2 regions of the Actinomadura fulvescens genome follow, and region 1 is predicted to be linked to the other one. Evidence: riboswitches for the same ligand, from Rfam matches in the RefSeq annotation. Region 1 holds a riboswitch; the other holds the start of a gene.
The links. A riboswitch is a leader RNA that binds a small molecule or an ion and turns the genes downstream of it on or off. The one in region 1 is predicted to bind glycine.
Positions count from the first base shown of each region.

Region 1 (14,363 bases):
AGCGCGTCGGTGAGCTGCGCACCGCGCCCGGCCGCGACCCGGGCGAGATCACCGCGGCGGGGCCGGGGCGGCCGGTAGATCACGAACGTGCCGCCCGCGCGGCCGCGCCGGGACTCCACGTACCCCTCCTGCTGGAGGGCCCGGATCGCCTCCCGCAGCGTCACCCGGCTCACGCCCAGCCGCGGCGCGAGCTCGCGCTCGGGGGGCAGCCGCTCGCCGTGGCCGACCACGCCCAGCTTGATGACCTGGAGCAGCCGCTCGACGGTCTCCTCGAACGCGTTCCCGGCCCGGACGGGACGGAAGACCGCGCTGATCGCCGCGTCGGCGCCCGGCTCGTCCCCGGGCTCGGCCGTGGGCTCGGCGGCGGGCTCGGTGCCGGACGCGCGCGAGGACTCCTCGGTGTCGCTCAGCATCGCCGCCCTCCGCCGCCCCCGCACGTCGCAGGCCACGTTACAGGTCAGTTTCGCGTCGCCCCGGACCTTGACGCGGCCGTGCCCGTCACCACTAATGGTCTGACATTAGCCCGTTTAGGAGGCGCTCGTGAGCATCGACGAGCACAAGGCGTCCTCGCCCTCGCCCGGTCCCCTCTCCGAAGACGAAAAGCGGCTGCACGAGCTCGGATACGCCCAGGAGCTCAGCCGATCGATGTCCGGCTTCTCCAACTTCGCGGTCTCGTTCACCATCATCTCGGTGCTGAGCGGCTGCCTGACCTCCTACACGATCGGCCTGTCCGGCGGCGGCCCGGTGGTGATCACCTGGGGCTGGCTGTTCGTCGGGATCATGACGCTCCTGGTCGCGCTGGCCATGGCCGAGGTGTGCTCCAGCTACCCCACGGCGGGCGGGCTCTACTACTGGGCGGCCAAGCTGGCGCCGTCCAACAGCGCGGCGTGGTCGTGGTTCACCGGCTGGTTCAACTTCATCGGCCAGGTCGCGGTGACGGCGGCGATCGTCTACGGCTCGGCGGCGTTCCTCAACCCGCTGCTGGACCTGCAGTTCGGGTACTCGGTCTCGCTCGGCCACACGTTCGTCCTCTTCAGCGTGATCCTGGCGGCGCACGCGCTGCTCAACCAGTTCGGCGTGAAGCTGGTGGCGCTGCTCGGCAACGTCAGCGTGTGGTGGCACGTGCTCGGCGTCGCGGTCGTCGTCGGGGTGCTGGTGGTCAAGCCCGCGAGACACCAGTCGGCGGGGTTCGTGTTCACCGAGTTCGTCAACGGAACGGGCTGGCAGTACGGCTGGTACGCGGCGCTGATCGGCCTGCTGCTCGCCCAGTACACGATGACCGGGTACGACGCGTCCGCGCACATGACCGAGGAGACCCGGGACGCCGCGCGCAGCGGCCCCAGAGGCATCGTCAACTCGGTGCTGGTGTCGGTGATCGCCGGCTGGGTCCTGCTGCTCGGCGTGACGTTCGCGATCCAGGACTACGACCGGTCGGTGGCCGGCGGCCCGGCGGAGATCTTCGTCGCGGCGGCCGGGGAGACCACCGGCAAGCTGCTGATCCTCATCTCGTTCGTGGCCCAGTTCTTCTGCGGCATGGCCTCGGTCACCGCCAACTCCCGGATGATCTACGCGTTCTCGCGGGACGGCGCGCTGCCGTTCTCGGGGCTGTGGCACGCCATCAACAAGCGCACCCGTACCCCCACCAACGCGATCTGGCTGGCGGCGGGCGGCGCCTGGGTGCTGGCCCTGCCCGCGATCTGGAACAAGACCGCCTATCTGGCCGTCACGTCCGTCGCGGTGGTCGGCCTGTACATCGCGTACGTCATCCCCACGTTCCTGCGGCTGCGGCAGGGCGACCGGTTCCAGCGCGGCCCCTGGCACCTCGGCAGGTGGGGGCGGCCGGTCGGGATCGTCGCGGTGGCCTGGGTGGTGTTCATCGCGGTGCTCTTCATGCTGCCGCCCGCCAATCCGGTCACCAGGGACACCTTCAACTACTCGCCGGTCGCCGTGCTCGTGGTGCTGGGCGGCGCGGGCCTGTGGTGGCTGGTTTCGGCACGCCGCTGGTTCACGGGCCCGAAGGTGCAGGGCAGCGCGGCCGAGTTGGCCGCGATCGAGGAAGACCTGAAATCCGTCGGCTAGTCCGGCCAACCGAAAGGCGATTCCGTGCCCCCACCGGTCACCCTGGAACAACTGCGGGTCGACGCCGAGGCCGGTCACCTCGACACCGTCATCATCGCGATCACCGACATGCAGGGCCGTCTGCAGGGCAAGCGGCTGTCGGCGCGCTACTTCCTGGAGGAGGTCGCCGGGCACGGCTCGGAGGGGTGCGACTACCTGCTCGCGGTGGACGTCGACATGAACACGGTGGACGGCTACGAGATGTCGTCCTGGGACCGGGGTTACGGCGACTTCGTCATGCGGCCAGACCTGAGCACCCTGCGCCGCCTCCCCTGGCAGGAGGGCGCGGCGCTGGTCTTCGCCGACCTGGTCTGGGCGGACGGCGCCCCGGTCGTCGCCTCGCCGCGGCAGATCCTGCGGCGCCAGCTCGACCGGCTGGAGGAACGCGGCTGGGGCGCGTACGCCGGGACGGAGCTGGAGTTCATCGTCTACCGGGACTCCTACGAGCAGGCCTGGGACAAGGCGTACCGGGACCTCACCCCGGCCAACCAGTACAACGTCGACTACTCGCTGCTCGGCGGCGCGCGGGTCGAGCCGCTGCTCCGCAGGATTCGCCACGGCATGACGGGCGCCGGGATGTACGTGGAGTCGGCCAAGGGCGAGTGCAACTTCGGGCAGCACGAGATCGCGTTCCGCTACACCGGCGCGCTGTCCACCTGCGACAACCACGTGCTCTACAAGACCGGCGCCAAGGAGATCGCCGCCCAGGAGGGCATGTCGATCACGTTCATGGCCAAGCCGGACGAGCGGGAGGGCAACTCCTGCCACATCCACCTCTCGCTGAGGGAGGCCGACGGCACGCCGGTGATGGCGGGCGACGGCCCGTACGGGCTCTCCAAGATCGGCGAACACTTCATCGCCGGGCAGCAGGCGGCCCTGCGCGACTTCACCCTGCTGTACGCGCCCAACATCAACTCCTACAAGCGCTACCAGCCGGGCTCGTTCGCGCCGACGGCGATCAAGTGGGGGGTGGACAACCGCACCTGCGCGCTCCGGCTCGTCGGCCACGGCCCGTCGCTGCGCGTCGAGAACCGTGTCCCAGGCGGCGACGTCAACCCCTACCTCGCGGTCGCCGGGCTGATCGCCGCCGGGCTGCACGGCATCGACAACGAGCTGCCGCTTGAGGAGCCGTACACCGGCAACGCCTACACAGCGCCTCAGAGTGAAAGTGAAGCGGAGACCGTCGCCGGCACGCTCCGCCATGCGGCCGACGACTGGAACCGCAGCCCCTTGGCCCGGGAGGCGTTCGGCAAGGAGGTCGTCGACCACTACGCCAACTACGCCCGGGTCGAGCTGGACGCCTACGACCGCGCGGTCACCGACTGGGAGCTGCGCCGCGGCTTCGAGCGCCTGTGACCGGGATTCGAACGCCCGTGACCGAAGGAGGCGTACCGGGGACCATGACGGACTTCGATGTGATCAACCCGGCGACCGAGAAGGTCGTCGAGACCGTCCGGCTGGCGTCGGCGGAGGAGACGGACGCGGCCGTGGCACGCGCCGCACGGGCGTTCCAGGTGTGGCGGTCGGTGGCACCGGGCGACCGGGCCCGGCTTCTGCGCGCGTTCGCCGCGGCGGTGGACGCTCATGCCGGCGAGCTCGCCGCGCTGGAGGTCGCCAACGCAGGCCACCCAGTCGGCCAGGCCCGCTGGGAGGCGGGCAACGTGCGCGACGTCCTCACGTACTACGCGGCGGCGCCGGAACGGCAGTTCGGACGGCAGATCCCGGTGCCGGGAGGGCTGGACGTGACGTTCGCCGAGCCGCTCGGCGTCGTCGGCGTGATCGTGCCGTGGAACTTCCCGATGCCGGTCCTCGCGTGGGGCGTGGCCCCCGCGCTCGCGGCGGGCAACGCCGTCATCGTCAAGCCCGCCGAGCTGACGCCGCTGACCGCGCTGCGGATCGGCGAGCTGGCCCTGGCGGCGGGCCTCCCCGAAGGCGTGCTCCAGATCCTGCCCGGCGCGGGCCCGGTGGCCGGAGCCCGGCTGGTCGGGCATCCGGACGTACGGAAGATCGTCTTCACCGGCTCGACCCGGGTGGGCACGCAGATCATGGCGGCCGCCGGACGGCAGGTGAAGCGGGTGACGCTGGAGCTCGGGGGCAAGAGCGCCAACATCGTCTTCGCCGACGCGGACCTGGAGAGGGCCGCGGCCACGGCGCCGTACGCCGTCTTCGACAACGCGGGCCAGGACTGCTGCGCCCGGTCCCGCATCCTCGTCGAGCGCACGGCCTACGACCGCTTCATGGAACTCCTCGAACCGGCCGTCCAGAACGTCGTCGTCGGCGATCCGGCCGATCCGCATACCGAGGTCGGGCCCCTCATCAGCGCCGCCCACCGGGACAAGGTCGCCGCGTACGTCCCCGAGGAGGCGGTGGCCTTCCGGGGAACGGCGCCGGACGGCCCCGGCTTCTGGTTCCCGCCGACCGTCCTCGCCACGTCCGCGTACGAGGACCTCCCGGCCTGGCACGAGGAGGTCTTCGGCCCGGTCGTGACCGTCGTCCCGTTCGACGACGAGGCCGACGCCGTACGGATCGCCAACGACACCCCGTACGGCCTGGCTGGCTCCATCTGGACCCGCGACCTCAGCCGGGGCATCCGCATGGCCCGCGGCGTCGAGGCGGGCAACCTCTCGGTCAACTCGCACTCGTCCGTCCGCTACTGGACCCCGTTCGGCGGATTCAAGCAGTCCGGCCTCGGCCGCGAACTCGGCCCGGACGCCCTGGACGCGTTCACCGAGACCAAGAACGTCTTCATCGCCACCGACTGAGGAGAGAGATGCAGCGTTTGCAGGACCGGGTGGCCGTCGTGACCGGCGGGGCGGGCGGCATCGGCCTCGCCACCGCGCGGCGGTTCGCCGCGGAGGGCGCCAAGGTCGTCGTCGCCGACATCGACGAGGCCGGGGGCAAGGCCGCCGCCGCCGAGGCCGGCGGGCGCTTCGTCAGGACGGACGTCACCTCCGAGGACGAGGTCGAGGCGCTCTACCGGGCGGCCCACGACGCCTACGGGCGCATCGACGTCGCGTTCAACAACGCCGGCGTCTCCCCGCCCGACGACGGCTCGATCCTGGAGACCGGCCTGGACGCCTGGCGGCGCGTCCAGGACGTCAACCTCACGAGCGTCTACCTGTGCTGCAAGCACGTGCTGCCCTACATGCGCGCCCAGGGCAGGGGTTCGATCATCAACACCGCCTCGTTCGTGGCGGTCATGGGCGCGGCCACCTCGCAGATCTCCTACACCGCCTCCAAGGGCGGCGTGCTGGCCATGTCCCGCGAGCTGGGCGTCCAGTTCGCCCGCGAGGGCATCCGCGTGAACGCGCTCTGCCCGGGCCCGGTCAACACCCCCCTTCTCCGGGAGCTGTTCGCCAAGGACCCCGAACGCGCCGCGCGCCGCCTGGTCCACGTGCCCGCCGGCCGGTTCGCCGAGGCCACCGAGATCGCCGCCGCGGTGGCCTTCCTCGCCTCCGACGACGCCTCGTTCGTCACCGCCGCCGAGTTCCTCGTGGACGGCGGCATCTCGGGCGCCTACGTGACCCCGCTCTGATCGGGCGGGTCCGGCCGGTGGTCGGGCGGTGTCGGCGCTGCTAGCCTGGGGCGAGCCGATGATCCCGTGCGGGAGAGTGCCCTGGCAGCCGGCCAGGGACGCCGAAGGAGCAAATCCTCCCCGGAACCTCTCAGGCCCACGGACCGCACGGACCAGGCGACCTCTGGAAAGCGGGGACCAAGCGTCCCCCGCCGAAGGTGAAAGCCCTCCGGGGTGAAGCTCTCAGGCGCCGATGACAGAGGGGGAGGCCCCGACGAGCCCGGTGCGCGGGTGGGACCATGGAGATCACGCGCGCCCGCCAACAAGGAGCCGACCCATGTCCGTCGATCCCAAGAAGACGCCGCTGTACGACGTCCATGAGGACCTCGGGGCCAACCTCGTCGACTTCGCCGGCCATCTGATGCCGCTGCGGTACGCGAGCGAGACCGCCGAGCACACCGCGGTGCGCACCGGTGCCGGGCTCTTCGACCTCTCCCACATGGGCGAGATCTTCCTCAACGGCCCCCAGGCCGGGGCCGCCCTCGACCACGCGCTCGTCGGCAACCTGTCGCCGATGGCGGTGGGCAAGGCCCGCTACACCATGATCTGCGCGCCGGACGGCGGCGTCCTCGACGACCTGATCGTCTACCGGCTGGCCGACGAGACCTGGATGGTCGTGGCCAACGCGGCCAACGTCGCGGTCGTGCGGGACGCCCTGGTCGAGCGGGTGGCGGGATTCGAGGCGCGGGTCGACGACCGGTCGGCCGAGTACGCGCTGATCGCCCTGCAAGGACCGCGGGCGCAGGAGATCCTCGCCGGGTTCACCGACGCGCCGCTGCCGGAGCTGCGCTACTACGCGATCTTCGCGGCCAAGGTGGCGGGGATCGACGCGCTGCTCGCGCGGACGGGCTACACCGGCGAGGACGGCTTCGAGCTGTTCGTCGACTCCGGCGACGCCGTGGCGATGTGGCGGGCGCTCGCCGAGGTCGACGGTGTCGTGCCGTGCGGGCTCTCCTCGCGCGACACGCTCCGGCTTGAGGCGGGCATGCCTCTGTACGGCAACGAGCTGACCGCCGAGACCTCGCCGTACGAGGCGGGCCTCGGCCGCGTCGTGAAGCTGGACAAGCCGGGCGACTTCGTCGGCAAGGCGGCCCTGGCGGCGCAGGCCCAGACCCCTCCTGGCCGTAGGCTCGTGGGACTGGTCGCGCGCGGCAGGCGGGCGCCCAGGAAGGGCTACGAGGTCGTCACGTCCGACGGCACGCCGTGCGGAGTGGTGACGAGCGGCGCCCCGTCGCCCACACTGGGCAAGCCGATCGCCATGGCGTACGTCGACAGCGGCGTCACGGAGACCGAACTCGCGGTGGACGTCCGCGGCCGGCGGGAGCCCGTCGACGTGGTCACCCTGCCGTTCTACAAGCGTTCCTGAGACGTGTAGACCTGAGTCCTCACTGAGACCTGAATCTGGGAGAGAGAAACATCGTGAGCGTTCCGGAGCAGCTCCGTTACAGCGAAGAGCACGAGTGGGTGTCCGGCCTCGAGAACGAGGGCGGCGTCGTCACGGTCGGCATCACCCAGCACGCGGCCGACGCTCTCGGCGAGATCGTCTACCTGGAGCTGAGCTCCGGCGAGGGCGACACCGTCGAGGCGGGCGAGACCTGCGGCGAGGTCGAGTCGACCAAGTCGGTCAGCGACCTGTACTCCCCCGTCAGCGGCGAGATCACCGCGATCAACTCCGCCGTGATCGACGAGCCCAAGGTCATCAACGACGACCCGTACGGCGAGGGCTGGATCTTCAAGGTCCGGGTCAGCGACGAGCCGGGCGACCTGCTCAACGCCGAGGCTTACACCAAGCTGATCGAGGAGAGCTGAGCATGACGATCCTGAACGATCCGCTGGCGGCGGTCGACCCCGAGGTCGCCGAGGCGGTCGCCCAGGAACTGAACCGGCAGCAGTCGACGCTCGAGATGATCGCCTCGGAGAACTTCGCCCCGGTCTCCGTCCTCGAAGCCCAAGGCTCCGTTCTCACCAACAAGTACGCCGAGGGTTACCCCGGCCGGCGCTACTACGGCGGCTGCGAGTACGTGGACGTCACCGAGCAGCTGGCCATCGACCGGGCCAAGGAGCTGTTCGGGGCCGAGCACGCCAACGTCCAGCCGCACAGCGGGGCGCAGGCCAACACCGCGGTCTATTTCGCGCTGCTCCAGCACGGCGACACGATCCTCGGCCTCGATCTCGCGCACGGCGGGCACCTCACGCACGGCATGCGGCTCAATTACTCGGGCAAGACGCTGAACGTGGTGCCCTATCACGTGCGCGCCGAGGACGGCCTGGTCGACATGGACGAGGTGGCCGCCCTCGCGGCCGAGCACCGGCCCAAGATGATCGTCGCGGGCTGGTCGGCCTACCCCCGGCAGCTCGACTTCGCCGCGTTCCGTGAGATCGCCGACTCGGTGGGCGCCCTCCTGATGGTCGACATGGCGCACTTCGCCGGCCTCGTCGCCGCCGGGCTGCACCCGTCGCCCGTCCCGCACGCCGACATCGTGACGACGACCACGCACAAGACGCTCGGCGGTCCGCGCGGCGGCCTGATCCTCGCCCGCGAGGAGTACGGCAAGAAGATCAACTCCGCGGTCTTCCCCGGCATGCAGGGCGGCCCGCTGGAGCACGTGATCGCCGCCAAGGCCGTGGCCCTCAAGGTCGCCGCGTCGCCGGAGTTCAAGGCGCGTCAGCAGCGCACCATCGACGGCGCGCGCGTCCTGGCCGAACGCCTCCTCGCCGAGGACTCGGCCAAGGCGGGCGTGAAGGTCCTCACCGGCGGCACCGACGTCCATCTCGTGCTGGTCGACCTGGTCGACTCGGAGCTGACCGGCCGCGACGCCGAGGACCGCCTCCACTCGATCGGCATCACCGTCAACCGCAACGCGGTGCCCAACGACCCGCGCCCGCCGATGGTGACCTCCGGTCTGCGGATCGGGACGCCCGCGCTGGCCACCCGGGGCTTCCAGGAGGACGACTTCCGCGAGGTGGCGGACGTCATCGCCCTGGCGCTCCAGCCGTCCTTCGACTCCGCGGCGCTCGCGGCCCGCGTCAAGGCGCTGGCCGACCAGCACCCCCTGTACCCCAACCTGTAGTGCCCGGACTCCCCGCCGGGGCCGACCCGGCGGGGAGCCGCTACAACGAGGTAGCACCCATGGCGATCAGCGTTTTCGATCTCTTCAAGATAGGGATCGGCCCGTCCTCCTCCCACACCGGCGGGCCGATGGCCGCCGCCCACCGTTTCGCCCGCGGCCTGGACCGCGACGGCGTTCTGGAGAAGACGGCGACCGTGCAGGTCGTCCTCTACGGTTCCCTGGGCCTGACCGGCAAGGGCCACGGCAGCGACAAGGCCGTCATCCTGGGCCTCGAAGGCGACAAGCCCGAACTGGTGGACGTCGACACGGTAGAAGACCGCCTGAAGAAGATCCGCGAATCCGGCGCCCTCACCCTCTTCGGCCACCACGAGATCCCGTTCGTGGTCAACGAGCACCTGATCTTCGAACGCAAGGAGTCGCTGCCCGGCCACCCGAACGGCATGCGCTTCACCGCCCACTCCGAGGACGGCACCGAGCTGCGCAGCAAGGTCTTCTACTCGGTCGGCGGCGGCTTCATCGTGGACGAGAACGCCACCGGCGCCGACCGCATCAAGGCCGACGACACGGTCCTGCCCCACCCGTTCGACACCGCCGCCGAGCTCCTCGACCGCTGCCACGAGACCGGCCTGTCCATCTCCGCCCTGATGCTGGAGAACGAGAAGGCCTTCGGCCGCACCGAGACCGAGATCAAACAGAAGCTCATCGAGCTCTGGCACGTGATGCAGGCCTGCGTGAGCCGGGGCTGCGCCAGCGAGGGCCTCCTGCCCGGCGGCCTCAAGGTCCGCCGCCGCGCCCCCCAGCTGCACCGCCAGCTGACCTCCGAGACGCCCTCGGACCCCCTGCACGCCATGGACTGGGTGACCCTCTTCGCCCTGGCCGTGAACGAGGAGAACGCCGCCGGCGGCCGCATCGTCACCGCGCCCACCAACGGCGCCGCCGGGATCATCCCGTCGGTCCTGCACTACTACGCCAAGTTCGTCCCCGGCGCGTCCGACGAGGGAGCCGTCCGCTTCCTCCTCACCGCCGGCGCCATCGGCGTCCTGTTCAAACAGAACGCCAGCATCTCCGGCGCCGAGGTCGGCTGCCAGGGCGAGGTGGGCAGTGCCTGCTCCATGGCCGCCGCGGGCCTCACCGAGGTGATGGGGGGCACCCCCGGGCAGGTGGAGAACGCCGCCGAGATCGGCATCGAGCACAACCTGGGCCTGACCTGCGACCCCATCGGCGGCCTGGTCCAGATCCCCTGCATCGAACGCAACGCGGTGGGCGCCACCAAGGCCATCAGCGCCACCCGCATAGCCCTCCGCGGCGACGGCAGCCACTTCGTGTCCCTGGACAAGGCCATCAAGACCATGCGCGACACCGGCCGCGACATGCTCGACAAGTACAAGGAGACCTCACGAGGCGGCCTGGCCGTCAACGTCATCGAGTGCTGACAGGCGTCGGGCGCCGCTCAGCGGAGGGCGAGCGTTGTGAGCTGGGCGGCGACGGCATCGCCTGAGCGCAGCAGCGGTGGTGTCAGCAGGCGGGCGTCTCCGCGGCGGTAGAGGCCGGCGGGGCGCCCGATGTCCGGCGTGCGGTGCGCGCCCGTGGCCACCAGGAAGCCCCGCGCTTTGGTGACCTTACGGCGGAAGTTGCTGGCGTCCAGCTTGAGGCCCCAGACGACCTCGTACACCTGCCGCAGTTCGGCGATGGTGAACGGCTCTCGGCAGAACGTCGCGGCGACCGTGGTGTATTCGAGCTGGGAACGGGCTCGTTCCAGGCCTTCGCGCAGGATCGCGCCGTGGTCGAAGGCCAGGTCGATCCGGCCGTCGAGGACGGCGTCCACCGGCTCCCAGCCGGCGGCGCGGGCGTCCGTCCCCGCACGGGCCACGGGCATGTCGGGGCCGAGAGCGAGATAGGCCACGGTGATGACGCGTCCGCGAGGGTCGCGTTCGGGGTCGCCATAGGTGCGGAACTGTTCCAGGTGCATCTGGCCGGCGTCCACGCCGGTCTCCTCGACGAGCTCGCGCCGGGCCGCCGCGTCCAGGTGCTCGCCGGCCCGGACGTAGCCGCCCGGCAGCGCGTGCCGTCCCTCGAAAGGCTCCTTGCCGCGTTCGATGAGCAGGACGTGCAGGCGTTCGTCGCGGACGGTGAAGATGACCAGGTCAACGGTCACGGCGACGCGCTCGCGATCGTGAGAGTGGCGCATACCGGCCAGCCTACCTGTTAAAGGTCCTATTGACCTTAACTCGTTCGCCCACTTAAGGTCATATCGACTTTAATCGGCTTCGTTGCGGGGGCGACGACATGCTCACTGCGCCCATCTCCAGGAACGACCCCGCTCAGTGCCCGCCGGACGGCACGCCGCGGGTGCCCGCGGTCTCCCTGACCAAGGCGCCCGACGATCTCGCCAACCGCGATACGCGGGCGACCAGGCATCTGTGTGCGGCCACCTATCTCGACCGGGCATTTCGCACCATCGTCCTGCGACAGATCTACGGCGACCCGTACCGCCGGGTCGCACCGTCCTACGGGTTCGACCTGGTGCCGGTCGTCGCGCACGCCTGGCGTTCGTGGGCCCTGGCGAGCCTCCAGCAGGTCGCCGTCCTGCTCGTCGTCCTCGTCGGATGCGCCATCCGGCCGGCCACCGTGGTCACGATGCTGTGCTGGCTCGGGATCTTCTTCGCTCTGCGCACCTTCGTGCGTGCCGTCCCCGATGTCTTCCGGCTGAAGCTGCGGCAGTGGGCCGACCGGCTGCTCCAGCGCATCTGGAGGGACAGGCGGCGGATCGAGGAGGACGAGCATCTGCGGCGGCAGTTCTGGGTGGTGCGGATCGGGTTCTGGACCTCGCTCGTCCTGCTGGTCGCTTCGCAGGTGGCGGCCGGTTGGGCGGGTACCTCACCGTCCACCGGCAGCCAGGCCGCCGCCGCGCTGCTGATCCCGATCGCCCTGGCCGTCATGGCGACGGCGGCGGTGCGCCAGGTGTCGCTGAACGGCCTTCATCACGCGTCCGAGCTCAGGCGAGCCGACCTCACGCGCCGGGAAGCCGTCATCGATCGCCAGCAGTCCTATCCCGTCGTCGTCTACCACCGGCCCGCCCCCGAGAAGGCCGACGAGAAGTGGGCCGAGTTCGATCCGTTCGAACGGGAACCCACGATCTTCGTGGGCAGCGGCCAGCTCGTGCACCGATGGCTGCCGCCGCTGGTGATCCAGCTGATGCGTCCCGGCGAGGAGGGCATGAGTGAACGCGAGTACGAGCGGCCTCCGTTCCGGACACACCAGCTCGTGGATCACCTGCGCAACGCCATGCGCCGCGTCTCCACGCCCGAGGACCCGCGCCGTCTGAAGCTCCTGGTCCAGGACCGCGTCTTCATCAACGAAAGGGACGTGTCAGCCGAACCCGACCTGCTGAGCGAACGGCCCGGACGGGCACGGCTGCGGCAGATCATCGATGACCCGCACCACGTCGCCCACCATTTTCTCCAGCTGCAGGTCACCACCGACGGCGAACTGGTGACCACGGTCTTCCTGCGAGCCGGTGTGCGCGGCCGTTCGCTCAGCCTCGACTTCGCGGCCTGTGCGCTGACCCGCACACCACCCGGCTACCACGACATCGATCTCTACGGCGAGAGCGGTGCCGGAGCCGTCGTCCGGGCGGTGCTGCGGGCCCTGTGGCGGCTCCCCGAGGAGACCGCGCAGGTCGTCTGGCTGTGCCAGGCGCCCTTCATCCTGAAAGGCGTCGCGCTCGCGGGCAAGGACCGCACTCTGGTCCCGCGCCGCCGGATCCTGGTCGGGAGCCGGGTCAGCGTACGGGAGCACGCCTCCCTGTCCTGGAAGGACTCGCGGTTCGACGAGACCAGGGTGCACGACGACATCAAGCTCGTCGAGCAGCGCCTCCTCAAGGCCACCGAGGACTTTCTCGACCAGCACAAGATCGACACCTCCACGTTCAAGAAGAAGGCCAGCAACATCATCAACAACAGCGGCGTGCTCAACATGGGCGGACGACTGGAGATGAGCCAGACGTCGGTCGGCGCCGGCGCCCAGACGCAGATTCAGGTACAGGCCCAGGCGAAGGCGGGCGGCACCGACAAGGGAGACGGCTGACCATGGAACGAGGACCGGTGCACAACGAGGGCGTCGCCACGTTCGGCGGCACGACCACGGTGCGGGAGTCGGCCGTGGGCTCGGGGGCGACCGTGACGGTCACGACGGCGCCCGGTGCCGGCGCCCGCCACGACGAACCCCGGCGCAAGGCCGATATCGGGATCATCACCGTCCTGGCCGTGGAGGCCAACGCCGTCCGCCTCGCTCTCGGCCTGCGCCGCGAGAACGCCGGTGGGCTCGCCTTCGATCTGGGTGAGGTGGATCTTCGAAGCGGGCGGCCCGCACGGATCGCGGCGACCAGGGCACTGGCCCAGGGACAGCGCTCCACCGTCATCGCCTTCGACAACCTTCGCCGTCACCATGATCCCGACGTGGTCGTCCTTGTCGGCATCGGCGGAGCGATCCAGCCGAAGACCGGCATCGGAGACGTCGTCGTCGCGACCCGGGTGGTCTACTACGACCTCCGTAAGGAACTGCCGCAGCAAACCCGGCACCGAGGCGAGGAGAAGGAGGCACCGGCCGCCGTCGGCCACGCCGTCAACAGCTTCTTCACCGACCACGGCGAGCCGGCCGAGCTCACCATCACCGATCCGGCGGGCGTCCGGCGCGACACCAGGGTCTTCAGCGGGCTCATCGGCTCCGGAGACGCGGTGATCGCCGACGCCGACTCCGAGATCGTGGCTTATCTCTCCCGGTTCAATGACAAGATCCTCGCCGTCGACATGGAGGCGGGCGGGCTCAGCCAGGCCTGCCACGAGCACTCCGCCGCCGCCGGCCGTTCCCAGAACTGGGTGGTCGTCCGCGGCATCTCCGACAACGCCGACCCCGGCAAGAACGACGACCACCAAGCCGTCGCCGCGTGGCACGCGGCGACGGTCGTCCACCGCGCACTGCCCTATCTGATCGGCCTCGGCGGCACCGCGACCTCGCGCACCTGACGATCGCCGACCCGGCCTCAGGACAGCGGAAGCCGGGACGCGGCGCAGTGGGCGTGAGGGCTAGACCGTGAGGGCCCGGAGCTCGCGGGCGGCGGGGAGGTTTCGATCCGTGTCGGGCAGGCACCTCAAGATCTGGCCAGACAGGTGGCGCCGGGTGGCGGGATCGATGTAGTGCGCCCGGCCAAGGGTCGTGAGGGCACTGTCGAGCCCTGCGCCGACCTCCCGCCGCGTGACCAGGCCCATGCTCCTGATCAAGTGAAGACTGCCGCCACTGGATCTGCCGGATGCCCCACCACGGCTGTGCGACAGGAGGTCGAGTCCACGATCGAGCGAACGGTCAGCCTCCTCATCTCCCAGGAGGGCATAGACGTAGGCCTCGTGCCACCGCAGGAAGGCTTCCCCGACGTGGCCTGACGGGTCAGCTGTCACATCCTCCGGCACCCGCTCCAGGACGTAGGCGAGATCGCGCAGTGCGGCGCGGGCGTTGTTCCTGTCTCCCTGCTCTGCCGCGAGATCCGCGCGGACCGTGTGCGCGCGGGCGAGTCCGTGGGATGGACGCCCCTGGGCCGCTGTGAT
Region 1 covers NZ_BAAATD010000004.1:270,261-284,623, reverse strand. Annotated here, with positions in the region: gene ABD333_RS17070 (FadR/GntR family transcriptional regulator) at 1-413, opposite strand, end outside; gene ABD333_RS17065 (amino acid permease) at 541-2,079, shown strand; gene ABD333_RS17060 (glutamine synthetase family protein) at 2,104-3,474, shown strand; gene ABD333_RS17055 (aldehyde dehydrogenase family protein) at 3,519-4,880, shown strand; gene ABD333_RS17050 (3-oxoacyl-ACP reductase) at 4,889-5,653, shown strand; glycine riboswitch at 5,713-5,809, shown strand; glycine riboswitch at 5,811-5,902, shown strand; gene gcvT (glycine cleavage system aminomethyltransferase GcvT) at 5,970-7,058, shown strand; gene gcvH (glycine cleavage system protein GcvH) at 7,112-7,501, shown strand; gene glyA (serine hydroxymethyltransferase) at 7,504-8,763, shown strand; gene ABD333_RS17030 (L-serine ammonia-lyase) at 8,823-10,196, shown strand; gene ABD333_RS17025 (NUDIX domain-containing protein) at 10,214-10,951, opposite strand; gene ABD333_RS17020 (hypothetical protein) at 11,050-12,849, shown strand; gene ABD333_RS17015 (5'-methylthioadenosine/S-adenosylhomocysteine nucleosidase family protein) at 12,852-13,787, shown strand; gene ABD333_RS17010 (helix-turn-helix domain-containing protein) at 13,848-14,363, opposite strand, start outside.

Region 2 (14,363 bases), on a different contig from region 1:
GCCCGCGCCCCACCAGCAGCCACCGCCGCCCTACCGGGAGTCGCCGGGCGAGTCGACGTCGACGATCTCGATCGGCGGCTTCGAGGCCCTCGACACCGACCAGAGCGCCGAGGAGCCCGTCGGCTCCGACCAGGTCGCCGTCGAGGCGCTGCCGCCGGGCACCGCCCTGCTGGTGGTCAAGCGCGGCCCCAACGCCGGCAGCCGCTTCCTGCTCGACAAGGAGCGCACGTCGGCGGGACGCCACCCCGAGAGCGACATCTTCCTGGACGACGTCACCGTGTCCCGCCGGCACGCCGAGTTCGCCCGGGAGGGCGGCAGCTTCTCGGTCCGGGACGTGGGCAGCCTCAACGGCACCTACGTCAACCGGCAGCGGATCGACTCGGCCGGCCTGTCGGGCGGCGACGAGGTCCAGATCGGCAAGTTCCGGCTGGTGTTCCTGACCAATCCGCAGCACGGCTGACCGGCCGGCCGCGCGCGGGGTGACGGGCGGCACGCCGGGCGGGAGACCGCCACGGGGACGAGGGGAGGGCCCATGAACGCGCAGCCGGCCCGTGCCCTGATGACGATCGGGGACGTCCTCGGCCTGCTCCGGGCCGACTTTCCCGACATCACCATCTCCAAGATCCGCTTTCTGGAGGCCGAGGGCCTGATCGAGCCGCAGCGCAGCCCCTCGGGCTACCGCAAGTTCGGCCAGGCCGACGTCGACCGGCTGCGGTACATCCTCACCGCCCAGCGCGACCACTACCTGCCGCTGCGAGTGATCAAGCAGCGGCTGGACGCGCAGGACCGCGGCGAGGCCGTGCCGCCCCTGGACGGCGGCCGGCGGGTCCCCGTCCAGGAACGCCGTCCGCGCACGCTCGTGGCGGCCGGCTCCGGCGCGCCGGAGCCCGCCGTGCGCCTCACCCGGCGCCAGCTCCTCGACGGTGCCGGGATCGACGAGGACCTCCTGAGCAGCCTGGAGGACTACGGGCTGGTGGCCCGCGCGGGCGGGCACTACGACGGCGAGGCCCTCACGATCGCCCGCGCCGCCGCCGCGCTCGGCGCGTTCGGCGTCGAGGTCCGCAACCTGCGCGCCCTCAAGGCCGCCGCCGACCGGCACGTCGGCCTGATCGAACAGGTGATCGCGCCGCAGCTGCGCCGCCGCAGCCCCGAGGCGCACGAGCAGGCGGCCTCGGCGGCCCGCGAGATCGCCGATCTGTCGGTCCGGCTGCACGCGGCGCTGCTGGCCACGGGCCTGCGCGAAAGCCTTGACCCGTGATCATGAAGCCCCCGGAGGTTATTGCCGGGCCGTCCGCGCGCCCCCGTGTCGGGGGTCGGGTGTACGTTGGCTACAGGGTTCGGTGACGAACAGATCTGGGCAATTGGTGATCGAGACAGCGAGGACCAGCAGGGAGCCGCAGTGAAGCAGATGGAGGTCGTCGGCGTCCGGGTCGAGATGCCCTCCAATCAGCCGATCGTCCTGTTGAAGGAGACGGACGGTGATCGGTACCTGCCCATCTGGATCGGGGCGGTGGAGGCGACCGCGATCGCCTTCGCCCAGCAGGGCGTCCTGCCGGCGCGCCCGCTGACCCATGACCTGTTCCGCGACGTCCTCGACGCGCTGAGCGTCCAGCTGCGCACGGTCAACATCATCGCGCTCCGCGAAGGGATCTTCTTCGCGGACCTGGTGTTCTCCAACGGCGTCGAGGTGAGCGCCCGCCCCTCCGACTCGATCGCCCTGGCCCTGCGCACCGGGGCCACCATCTTCGCCAGCGAGGACGTCCTTGAGGAGGCCGGGGTCGCCATCCCCGACGAGCAGGAGGACGAGGTCGAGAAGTTCCGCGAGTTCCTCGACACCATCTCGCCGGAGGACTTCGGAAGAGCTGGATAGTGGTCAACGCCCTCCGGGCGTTTTCCCCGATCTCCCGAGTCCTCGTGCTAGCCCAGCTGTGTTCGCCGTTGCACGGAGCTGGCGACCCCCTGGAACCCCCGATGTGGGGGCTCCGCCCCCACGCCCCCGCCCCTTCCGTGGTGCATGCCCTCAGGGGTTAGGTAAAGGTTTTCGCTCTACAAGATCATGTTCGGGGGCGGGTGGTCGGGGATCGGGGGTGAGGGTGCTGTTTCCGCTGGGTAATCACGTGGGTAGGAGTGCCTGGGGAGTGCGGTGCGTGATTTGCCCACGTGAAGCCGGTTCATCCGGGCATGCGACGCGCCGACGTTGAACGTTGACCACACCCTGACCGGCACCTACCGTGCTGGTGGAACACCCGTGGTGTAATTCGTCAAACCCCCTTGACGGAGCGCGGCGGGCTGATAGAAGCCGGAGGTCCGCGTGGCGGTGAGCAGCGGCGAGGGCAAGGCGACCCCCGACAGGCACATGGCCTCTCAGCGTGCCGGGGAGCAGGGACTGCTGTTCGACACCGAGGTGTCGTCGCCGCCCGAGGATGTCGGCTACCGCGGGCCCACCGCGTGCTCCGCGGCCGGGATCACCTATCGGCAGCTGGACTACTGGGCGCGCACCGGGCTCGTCGAGCCGAGCGTGCGGGCGGCGCACGGGTCGGGCAGCCAGCGGCTCTACAGCTTCCGCGACATCCTGGTCCTCAAGGTGGTCAAACGGCTGCTGGACACGGGTGTGTCGCTGCAGCAGATCCGTACCGCGGTCACGCACCTGCGCGACCGGGGGGTCAACGACCTGGCGCAGATCACGCTCATGAGCGACGGCGTGAGCGTCTACGAGTGCACGTCGCCAGACGAGGTCGTCGATCTGCTCCAAGGGGGGCAGGGCGTCTTCGGCATCGCCCTCGGGCGGGTCTGGCAGGAGGTCGAGGGCAGCCTCGCGGAGCTGCCGGGGGAACGGGCCGCGACCGACGATGACGACGATCACCCGCGCGACGAGCTGGCGCACCGGCGCCGGGTCCGCAAGACAGGTTAGATCGCTTCCTTGCGCTGCAGGTACGCGAACGCGGCCCAGCCCGGGAGCACCGGCAGCCACAGCGTCAGCAGCCGGTAGAGCAGCACGGCCGACGTCGCCGTCTCGGCGCTGAGGCCGGCGAGCGTCAGCGCGAGGGTCAGGGCACCCTCGACGGCGCCCAGGCCGCCCGGGGTGGGCGCGGCGGAGCCGACCGCGTTGGCGGTCAGGAAGACCACGATCACCGTGGTGAGGGGCAGCGCACCGCCGAACGCGCGGATGGAGCTGTCCAGGCAGACGACGAAGGCGGCGCTGAGCAGGACGATGCCGCCCATGCCGGTGATCAGCTTCCTGGGTGACTGGAGCACGTCCATCAGCCGGGGCACGACCCCGGAGAACATGCTCTTCAGCCGGGCCGCGACGAACCGCCGCACCTTCGGGATCGTCAGCGCGATCCCGGCGGTCACGGCGAGCGCCAGCAGGATGATGACGATCGTCCGGGACGGGGCCAGGTCCTTGGTGGCGTTCGTCGTGGAGCCGGTGACGAAGCCGAAGAGGATCAGCAGCAGGATGTGCGTGGCCAGGCCCATCAGCTGCGAGGCGCCGACGCTGGCCACCGCCGGCCCGGGACGCACCCCGGAGCGCTGGAGGTAGCGGGTGTTGAGCGCCACGCCCGCGACGGCGGCCGGCGCCACCAGCTTGACGAACGACGCGGCCAGCTGGACCAGGACCGTGCGCCACAGGGGAAGCCGCTCGGGCACGAAGCCGATGAGCATCCACGCCGCGGCCACGAAGGTGACGGCGGACGCGGCGAGGCCGACCGCGGCCCACCACCACTCGGCCGACGACAGCAGCTGGCCTAGATTGACGCTGCTGAGCTGCGGAACGATGATGTAGGCCGCGAGCGTGAGGGCCACGATGCTGACGATCGTGCGCGGGCGGAACCGCTCCAGCCGGATCGGCGGGGCCTCGCCCTCGGGCTTCAGGCGCAGGATCTGGTCGCGGATGCGGGTCAGCAGGTCCTTGTCGTGCCGCAGCGCCGCCCGGGTGGCGCGGGTGAGGGCGACCCGCTGGAGCATCGGCACGACTCCGGCCAGCGTGCCGTCGCCGATGACGGGCGAGGCGGTCGCGACCGCCCGTTCGGGCCCGACGCGCAGCGCGAGCGTGGTCAGGAGCTGGGCGAGGTCGAGGCGCAGCGCCAGGTCACCGGCGGCGATCTCGCCGACGCGCAGGTGGATCAGGTGGGCCCGGCCCTCGGTGACCTGGATGGCCTCGCCCTCCAGGCGCCGGTGGGCGAGGCGCCCGGCCTGGAGGCGCTGGAACTGGCGCCAGATGTCGACGAGGAGCTCGTCGGTGATCTCGTCGTCCGCGAGCCTGTCGAGGGTGGGGCCCGAGACGTGCTCGTAGGCGAGCAGGGCGGCCTCGGTGCCCACCTCGGAGGTCCCGAGCAGGCGGGGCGTCCGGGCGTCCGCCGAGTGGACCGCGTAGGCCATGAGGGCCTCCTGCTCCAGCGATCGGCGCAGCGACCGCAGGGCCCGCCGGGGCGTCGCCGCGCGGAGCCGGACCAGGCGCCACACCCGGTAGAAGAGCCCGGCGGTCTGCTGATCACGGTCCAGGACGACGACCCGCAGCTGCCAGTCGCCGTGGGGAAGGCGCCGGCCGGTGCCCTGCTCGACCGCCACGTCGTAGGCGCGGGGCTCGTCCGCCGGAGTGGGGACGCGGCGGGCGTGAACCGGCCGGTAGCCCAGTTTCGCCAGGGCGTTCATGACGGCGGTGCCGGACGGGCGCGGATTGGGCGTGCCGACGGCGTACAGCGTGCCGTGGCCGATGGCCCGCCCGAGGAAGTAGGTGGCCGCCAGCGCCGCCACCGAGGCGTACGAGGCGGTCAGGCCGGTCAGCGCCGCCAGTCCGATCATGGTCCAGACGGCGGCCTGCCAGCGTGCCCGGCCGGCCATCCCCACCGCCGTGACGAACGCGATGACCGGTGTGATGTCGGTGTGCACGGGCGCGGTCTTGCTGTCGCCCCAGATGAGGGAGTCCAGCACGCCGCCGGGTGCGACGGGGACCACCCAGTCGTCCAGGACGATGGTGAGCACGAACGCGATCACCGCGGCCAGCAGCGCGATCGCGACCCGTACCCCGTCCTTGCGGAACAGCCGCTCGATCGCGAACGCCACCGGCACGGCCAGCACGCCGAAGCTGGAGATCAGCGTGGCCATGGTCAGCAGGAACCGGGGGGCGCGCTCGGTGCTCCCCTTGATGTCGCTCTGCAGGCCGGTCGCGGTGCCCTGGGCGATCGAGACCAGCAGCAGGACCGCGGCGAGACCGGCGACGGCGGCCACGAACCGGAGGGCGTCGCCCGGGCGGCGGATGCGCTCGGGCTGGGCGGGCTCGTCGACGGGCACGGCGACGGCGGCGCCGGGCCTGCGCTCGGGCGCCTCGCTCGGGGCCTCGGAGGCGCCCTTTCGCGTGCCGTGCGTCACGCCCTGTGTCATGCCGCACCACCGTCCGGAACCATCACTGTGATCAGCGTCCCAGACCCGGCGCCACCTCGTCGAGCGGGGTGGGCCATCCCGCCCCGTGCGGTCTCACCCGACTCACCTGTTCGTCTCGCTCCCCGGCCCGCGGCCGGTCCGCGGCTCTGTGAGCTGTGCATATCGTACGCGTCCGGCCGGTAACGCCGATCATGGGCCCGCGCCCGCGGGCCGTGTCGATCGTTTCGGTCGTCTTTGGATAGAGTTCCCTTCAGGACATGCCGTCGACCCTGTGCGGGAGAGACTCCACGCCGCCAGCGTGGAGCGCCGAAGGGGCAACCCTCCCCGGAACCTCTCAGGCAAAAGGACCGCTGGGCGAGGCACCTCTGGAAAGCAGGCGTCCATCCCTCGGCGGAGGGTTGGATCCTCACCGAAGGGGAAACCCCGCTCCGCGGGTGAAGCTCTCAGGTGCCCATGACAGAGGGGGAGACCGGCCATCGGCCCAGCGGGGCCGACGGCGGCCCTGAGCGACCGCAGCAGCCCAGGAGGGTTTCCCCAATGACCGCCCAGTACTTCGCCCCGGTGGCGTCGCCGCAGCACCCACGGTCCACGTTCGCCGACCGGCACATCGGGCCGTCTCCCGACGACCAGTCCCGGATGCTGGCGGCCATCGGCTATTCGAGCGCCGAGGCGCTGATCGGCGACGCGGTGCCCGGCGCGATCCGGACCGACCGGCCGCTGGACCTGCCGCCGGCGCTGAGCGAGCCGCAGGCCATCGCGCGGCTGCGCGAGTTCGCCGCCAGGAACACCGTCGTGCGCTCCATGATCGGCCTTGGCTACCACGGCACGCACACGCCGGGTGTCATCCTGCGCAACGTCCTGGAGAACCCCGGCTGGTACACCGCCTACACCCCGTACCAGCCCGAGATCTCCCAGGGCCGGCTGGAGGCGCTGCTCAACTTCCAGACCGTGGTGAGCGACCTGACCGGGCTGCCGGTCGCGAACGCCTCGCTGCTGGACGAGGGGACCGCCGCGGCCGAGGCGATGGCGCTCGCGCACCGGGTGTCCAAGCGCAAGGACCCGGGCGCGTTCCTGGTCGACGCCGACGCGCTGCCGCAGACGATCGAGGTCATCCGGACGCGCGCCGTCCCGCTCGGCATCGAGGTCGTCACCGCCGACCTGTCCGGCGGCCTGCCCGACGGCGACTTCTTCGGCGTGCTCCTGCAGTACCCGGGCGCCTCCGGCGCGGTGCGCGACCTGGAGCCCGTCACCGCCGCCGCGCACGAGCGCGGCGCCCAGGTGGTCGTCGCCGCCGATCTGCTCGCGCTGACCCTCCTGCGGCCGCCCGGCGAGTCAGGCGCCGACATCGTCGTCGGCTCGTCGCAGCGTTTCGGCGTGCCCTACGGCTTCGGCGGCCCGCACGCGGGCTACATGGCCGTCCGCGAGGGCATCCAGCGGCAGCTGCCGGGCCGCCTGGTCGGCGTGTCCGTCGACGCCGACGGCGCCACCGCCTACCGGCTGGCGCTGCAGACCCGCGAGCAGCACATCCGGCGCGAGAAGGCCACCAGCAACATCTGCACCGCGCAGGTGCTGCTCGCCGTCATGGCGAGCATGTACGCCGTCTACCACGGCCCCGAGGGCCTGGCCGCGATCGCCGAGCGCACCCACGGGCACGCCGCCGCGATCGCGGAGGGGCTCCGCCGGGCGGGCGCCGAGGTCGTCCACGCCTCTTTCTTCGACACCGTCCTCGTGCGGGTGCCCGGACGCGCCCGCGAGATCCTCGCCAAGGCCCTGGAGAACGGCCGCAACCTGCGTTTCGTGGACGACGACCATCTCGCGATCGCGTGCGACGAGACCACCGGCGCCGACGACGTGGCCGCGGTGCTCGCCGCGTTCGGGCCGGCCGGGCCGGCGCCGGAGCCCGCCGCGCAGGCGATTCCCGAGGTGCTGCGCCGCGAGAGCCCCTACCTCACCCACCCGGTGTTCCACGCGCACCGCTCCGAGACCGCCATGCTGCGCTACCTGCGCAAGCTGCAGGACCGCGACATCGCGCTGGACCGGTCGATGATCCCGCTCGGCTCCTGCACGATGAAGCTGAACGCCACCACCGAGATGGAGCCGATCACCTGGCCGGAGTTCGCGGACATCCACCCGTTCGCGCCCGTCGAGCAGGTCCAGGGCTACCTGGAGCTGATCGGCGAGCTGGAGACCTGGCTCGCCGAGCTCACCGGCTACGCGAAGGTGTCGGTCCAGCCCAACGCCGGTTCGCAGGGCGAGCTGGCCGGGCTCCTGGCCATCCGCGGCTACCACGCCTCCCGCGGCGACCAGGACCGGACGATCTGCCTGATCCCGTCCTCGGCGCACGGCACCAACGCCGCCAGCGCCGTCATGGCGGGCATGAAGGTCGTCGTGGTCAAGTGCGACGAGCGGGGCAACATCGATCTGGACGACCTGCACGCCAAGATCGACAAGCACCGCGCGCAGCTGTCCGCGATCATGGTGACGTACCCGTCCACGCACGGCGTGTTCGAGGAGACCATCACCGACGTGTGCAAGTCGGTGCACGACGCGGGCGGACAGGTCTACGTCGACGGCGCCAACCTCAACGCGCTGGTGGGCCTGGCCCGGCCGGGCGAGTTCGGCTCCGACGTCTCGCACCTCAACCTGCACAAGACGTTCTGCATCCCGCACGGCGGCGGCGGTCCCGGCGTCGGCCCGGTCGGCGTGCGCGAGCACCTGGCGCCGTTCCTGCCGAGCCATCCGCTGCGCGCGGAGGCGGGCCCGGCCGCGGAGCCGGACGGGGCCGGCGTCGGGCCGATCTCGGCGGCGCCGTGGGGCTCGGCGGGCATCCTGCCGATCTCGTGGGCCTACATCGCGATGATGGGCCCTGACGGCCTGCGCGAGGCCACCGAGAGCGCCATCCTCGGCGCCAACTACCTGGCCGCGCGGCTCGCCCCGCACTACCCGGTCCTCTACACCGGCCGGGGCGGCCTGGTCGCGCACGAGTGCATCGCCGACCTCCGCAAGATCACCAAGGACACCGGGATCACCGCCGAGGACGTCGCCAAGCGGCTGATCGACTACGGCTTCCACGCGCCGACCCTGTCGTTCCCGGTGGCCGGCACGCTGATGATCGAGCCGACCGAGAGCGAGGACCTCGCCGAGCTCGACCGGTTCGCCGACGCCATGATCGAGATCAGGCGGGAGATCGAGCGGGTCGCGGACGGCACGTACGACCGCGACGACAACCCGCTGAAGAACGCCCCGCACACCGCGGCCACCCTGGTCACCGAGGACTGGAAGCACTCCTACACCCGTGAGGAGGCCGCCTATCCGGTGCCGGCGCTGCGCGAGGACAAGTACTGGCCGCCGGTGCGCCGCATCGACCAGGCGTACGGCGACCGCAACCTCGTCTGCTCCTGCCCGCCGCCGGAGGCGTTCGAGGACTGAGCGCGCCGCGCGGGGTCCGAGATCGATCTTGGCCGGATCGGGTGTCGTCCCGGGACGCCGAAGGCCGCTCTCGGTAGGCTCTGGGCACCATCCAGACCCCAGAAGGCTGCCGCATGAGCAAGACGCCCGACGACCCGGCCCGGCTGTGCGAGGAGGCCCGGCGGCTCGCCGAGAACGGTGAGGCCGACCGGGCCGCCCGGCTTTTCCGGGAGGTGCTCGCGCTGGGCGACACGCCGGAGCGGGCGCGGGCCGCGCTCGGCCTGGCGGTCGTCCTCGACGACTCCGGCGACGTGACGGGGGCGCGCGAGGCCGACCGGATCGCCGTCTCCACCGCCGACCCCGAGTACGGGCCGCGGGCCGCCTACCACCTGGCGCTCACCCACGAACGCGCCGGCGAGCACCGGGAGGCGGGCCTGGCCTGGCAGGCCGTGGTCGACTTCGGCAACCCCGCCTACCTGCCGCCGGCCCTCCTGGCGCTCGGCCGGCTGGCCGACGACGCGGGCGACTTCGAGACCGCGCGCGGGCACTGGGAGGAGGCGATCGCGACCGGGGACGCCGAGTACGGCCCGGTGGCGGCCCACGACCTCGCCCAGCGGCTGCTCGAACGCGGCGAACCGGCACGCGCCCAGCGCGTCCTCACCGCGGGCCTCAGGGTCATCGACCGCGAGTCCGCGCCGTACGCCCACGCGCGGCTGGCGGTGGCCCTCGGCATCTCCTGTCTCGACCAGGCCATCGGCGCGTTCGGCGCGGCCCTCGGCGACGAGGAGGCCGCCGCCGACCCGGAGGTCGGGCCGCTCGCCACCGAACTGCTGGCGCGCACGCTGCCGCTGCGCGGGCGCGGCGACGAGGCGCGCGAGGTGTGGCGCCGCGGCCTGTCCGACCCGGGCGTGGCGGGCCAGGTGCGGGCCCGGCTCCGCCGCGACTTCGGCGGCGACGACGAGGACGCCGACCCCGCGGACCTGTGGTGGGAGCCGGTGGTCGAGTCGGCGGTGTCGGACGGTTCGCTCCCCGCGGTGGCGGGCGAGGCGTTCGGGGCGCTCGATCACATGTACGCGCTGCTGGCCGTCCGGTACGCGGGCGGCCCGGGGGCCGATCCCGCGCCCGCCGAGACCCACGACCTGCTGGGCAGGGCCATCAGGGTGCCGAGCGACTACCTCTGGGGCCCGCTGCTGCACGAGAGCTTCGCCGAGCGGCTGCGGCTGGCGACGGGCACGCCCGCCCGGCCGCTGCCGCCCGGCTGGCCCGACGCCTGACCGGACGGTCCGGCGAGCCCGGGCGGGTTCAGGAGGCGACGTCGCGTTCGGCGACGACCTTGTCGATCCGCACGCGCACGAGGTACTCGCCGGGCACCGCGTTGCGCTCGCCGAACTCCTTGCCCCGCTTCTCGCCCATGTAACGGGCGCCGATGGCGGTCGCCCAGGCGCGCATCTCGTCGAGGTCCTCCGACAGGGCCGCCTCCCCCTTGACGATGACGAAGGAGTACGGCGGCTCCTGGTCGTCCACGCAGATCGCGATCCGCGGGTCGCGCCGCAGGATGCGGCCCTTGAGGCTGTCCTTGCCCGTGTTGAACACCAGATCGGGCCCGTCCAGCACGAACCAGACGGGCGTCACGTGCGGAGCCCCGTCCTTACGGGTCAGGGCGACCTTCCCGGTACGGGTGCCCTCCGACACGAACGCGCGCCACTCACTGTCTGTCATCTGTGTCATGAGGCGATTCTGCCGTACCGGGACGTGGCGGCTACGGTGGGTCACATGGAGATCGAGACCGCCCACGGCCTGGCGCGGGTCGCCCTGGACGAGGTGGACGACCCGTCGTTCCTGCTGGCGCTGACCCACGGGTCGAACGGGGGAGTGGACGCCGCCGATCTGCTGGCCGTCCGGGAGGTGGCGCTCGGCCTCGGCGGCGCGGTCGCGCGGGTGCTCCAGCCGTTCCGGGCGGCCGGGCGGCGTGCCCCGGGCCCGGCGGTGAAGCAGGACGAGGCGTGGCTGGAGATCATCAAGGTCCTGCGGGACCGCTGCGGCGCCGTGCCGCTCGTCCAGGGCGGCCGCAGCAACGGGGCACGGGTGGCGTGCCGCACCGCCCGGGCGGCGGGGGCGGCCGGGGTGATCGCGCTGGCCTTCCCGCTGCACCCGCCGCGCACTCCGGAGCGGTCGCGGGCCGACGAGCTGCGTTCGGCGGGGGTCGAGGTGCTCGTGGTGAACGGCGACCGTGACCCGTTCGGCGTGCCCGACCCGGCGGACGCGGCCGAGGTGGTCGTGCTGGCGGGCGAGCGGCACGATCTCACGAAGGATCCGGCGGCGGTGGGCGCCGCCGTCGAGCCGTGGCTGCGCCGCTGGAGCGGCGCCGTCCGGCAGGGCCGGGCGGCCCTGGCGCAGGAGTGCACCGGCTGACGGCCAAGCGAAAGACGCCCGCACGAAGCGGGCGTCGACGGTGCTGTGGTGGGTTGTGGGTGGTGCCGTGCGAGTCGTGCTCCTCTGGGCCTGCGGGAAGGCCCAGAGGTCTCGGGCGAGTGAGCGTGCCCCCGAGGATGATCACCCGTTCGGACTAGTCCCCCGTGTGGAGAACAGGTCAGGCGGCTGACGGAGCGATCAGGTCCGTCGGCCGGTGCGGTGCGATGACTTCCCCGTCGGGCAGCAGCTCACCGGTGTCCTCGAAGAGCACCACGCCGTTGCACAGCAGGCTCCACCCCTGCTCGGGGTGGTGCACGACCGTGCGGGCGGCGTCGCGGTTCGGTCCGTCAGGAGAGGGACAGGGTGGCTGGTGCGGGCACATCGGCGTGCCTCCGGTCTTCAACTTCGGTGCGGTTTGTTGTCGTCTTTATGACGTTCCCCAGTGTGATGCGGTTCGCATCGTCGCGGCCATAGCCCGTTGGGACGGTTGTGACTTGGTACCGCGGTACCGGATGGATGTGACCCGTCTCACCCTGAGGTGCCACTCACAATGTTCCCCTTGATCGATAACGGGCGAAGAACGACACGCCGTCCACCGGACAAACGATTCACCCCGGTTCGCGGTGTGACCTCGGCGCGCCGCGATCCGTCCGAGTGGGTCGGAATGTTCGGCCTGTCCGCGGTGCCCGGTGCTCCTACGATGGCTCCCTGGGGGCGGGGAGGCACAGGGGGAGAGTGAGGGCGCGATGCGCGTGCGGCTGTTCGTCGCCTGTTTCAACGACGCGCTGTTCCCGGGCACCGGACGGGCGGTGACGACCGTGCTCGAACGATTGGGGCACGAGGTGGTGTTCCCGCCCGACCAGACCTGTTGTGGCCAGATGCACTGGACCACCGGCTACCACCGGGAGGCCGCCGACCTGGCCCGCCGGTTCGCCGGGGTCTTCGGCGCCGACGTCGTGGTGACGCCCTCCGCGTCCTGCGCCGCCACCGTGCGCGACGCCTATCCGCGCATCGCCCGCGGCGCCGGCGACACGGCGCTGGCAAAGGCGGTCGAAGAGCTCGCGGTCTACGAGCTCTCCGAGTTCCTGGTCGACGTTCTCGGCGTCACCGACGTGGGCGCGTACTTCCCGCACCGCGTCACCTACCACCCCACCTGTCAGTCGATGCGCGCCCTGCGGGTCGGTGACCGGCCGGTGCGGCTGCTGCGCGCGGTCAAGGGCCTGGAGCTGGCCGAGCTTCCGGCCGCCGAGGAGTGCTGCGGCTTCGGCGGCGCGTTCGCGATGAAGAACGCCGACCTCTCGGTGGCGATGGTGGCCGACAAGGTCCGGCACATCCGCGCCGCCGCCGCCGACGTCGTCTGCGCGGTCGACAACTCCTGCCTCACCCACATCGGCGGCGCGCTGACGAGGCTGCGGAGCGGCGTCCGGGTCATGCACCTCGCGGAGATCCTCGCGGGCACGGAGGCACGATGACGCCCGTGCCGCTCGGCATGCCCAAGTTCGCGGCCGGCGCCCGCGCCGCGCTGGCCGACACCGGGCAGCGCCGCAACCTCGGCGCGGCCACCGGAGCTCTCCGGGCGCGGGCCGCGGCGGCCACCGGCGAGGCCGCCGACTGGGAGGAGCTGCGGGAGGCGGGACGGGCGATCAGGGACCGGACGCTCCTCGACCTCGGCACCCAGTTGGAGGAGCTCGAACGCGCCGTCACCGAGGCGGGCGGCACGGTGCACTGGGCGGCCGACGCCGCCGAGGCGCGGAGCGTCATCGACGGCCTCGTCCGAGCGACCGGTGAGACCGGCGCCATCACCGCCGCATCCGCGATCACACGGGAGATCGGCTTGGCCGAGGCCCTCGCGAAGGCCGGAGTCACCGCGTACGAGACGGACCTGGGCGAGCTGATCGTCGGCCTGGGAGGAGAGGACGCGACGCACCTGCTGGCGCCGTCCGCGCATCGCAACCGCGCACAGGTCCGCGAGCTGTTCCTGAACGGGCTGCCCGGCGCCGGGCCTGACCTGGACGACGACCCGGCCGCGCTGGCTGCGATGGCACGGTCCCATCTGCGCGACCGGCTCCTCGCCTGCGGAGTCGCGATCTGCGGCGCCGACTTCGCGGTGGCCGAGACTGGCACCCTCGCCGCTCTGGAGCAGGACGGCGGTTGTCGCCTGGCCCTGGCGCTCGCCGAGACGCTGATCTGCGTCGCCGGGATCGAGTCCGTGGTGCCCACGTGGGAGGACATGGAAGTCCTCCTGCAACTGGTGCCGCGCGCGTCGGGCGGCGGGCGGATGAGCCCGTCGGTCTCGACCTGGACCGGCGTCACTGCCGGTGACGGGCCGCGGCGGCTCCACCTGGTCCTGCTGGACAACGGGCGCACCAGGGCGCTGGCGGACGAGGTGGGCCGCACGGCACTGCGCTGCGTCCGCTGCTCGGCCTGCCTCAACGTCTGCCCGGTCTACGAGCGCACCGGCGGCGGACCCTACGGCCCGGTGCTGCCGGGGCCGATCGGGGCGATCCTCACCCCTCAGCTGCGCGGTGTGGAGGGCGCGTTCGAGGCATCGCTGCCGTACGCGTCCACGCTGTGCGGCGCGTGCGCGGACGTCTGCCCCGTGCTGATCGACATCCCGGACGTGCTGGTCCGGCTGCGCGGCCAGGTGGTCGAGTCGCGGCGGCGACGGCCGGTGCCGACGCCGGAGATGCTCCTGATGCGCACCGTCGCGTGGACGATGGGGGAGCGGCGCCGGTACGAGACGTCACTGCAGCGGGGCACGCGCTGGGCGCGGCTGCTGTCGCGCGGCGGCCGGATCCGGAGGCTGCCCGGCCTGCTCGGCAAATGGACCGACGCCCGCGACCTGCCCGCGCCGCCCGCCGAGAGCTTCCGCTCCTGGTGGCGGTCACGGCGGCCGGGCAGCGCGGGGGAACGCTGATGGGATCCCGGGAGGAGATTCTCGCCCGCGTCCGCGACGCCCTCGGCACCGCGAGCGGCACGCCGGTGGAGGTGCCGCGGGATTACCGCCGGCGGCTCGGCGCCGAGGAGGCGGCGAGCCGGGCCGATGTCATCGCGCTGTTCACCGAGCGGCTCGCCGACCAGCGGGCGACCGTGCGGCACGTGGGCGCCGACGAGCTCGGCACCACGATCGCCGCCGCGCTGTGGGGCCGGGAGGCCAAGCA
Region 2 covers NZ_BAAATD010000003.1:521,494-535,856, reverse strand. Annotated here, with positions in the region: gene odhI (oxoglutarate dehydrogenase inhibitor Odhl) at 1-460, shown strand, start outside; gene ftsR (transcriptional regulator FtsR) at 533-1,258, shown strand; gene ABD333_RS14545 (bifunctional nuclease family protein) at 1,400-1,870, shown strand; gene ABD333_RS14540 (MerR family transcriptional regulator) at 2,312-2,911, shown strand; gene ABD333_RS14535 (flippase-like domain-containing protein) at 2,908-5,382, opposite strand; glycine riboswitch at 5,647-5,742, shown strand; glycine riboswitch at 5,743-5,849, shown strand; gene gcvP (aminomethyl-transferring glycine dehydrogenase) at 5,920-8,811, shown strand; gene ABD333_RS14525 (tetratricopeptide repeat protein) at 8,925-10,064, shown strand; gene ABD333_RS14520 (PPOX class F420-dependent oxidoreductase) at 10,093-10,518, opposite strand; gene ABD333_RS14515 (alpha/beta hydrolase family protein) at 10,564-11,202, shown strand; gene ABD333_RS14510 (DUF5999 family protein) at 11,381-11,584, opposite strand; gene ABD333_RS14505 ((Fe-S)-binding protein) at 11,949-12,674, shown strand; gene ABD333_RS14500 (LUD domain-containing protein) at 12,671-14,119, shown strand; gene ABD333_RS14495 (LutC/YkgG family protein) at 14,119-14,363, shown strand, end outside.
Region 2: linked by a shared signal. The riboswitch ahead of gcvP (aminomethyl-transferring glycine dehydrogenase) and the one ahead of gcvT (glycine cleavage system aminomethyltransferase GcvT) in region 1 are both predicted to bind glycine.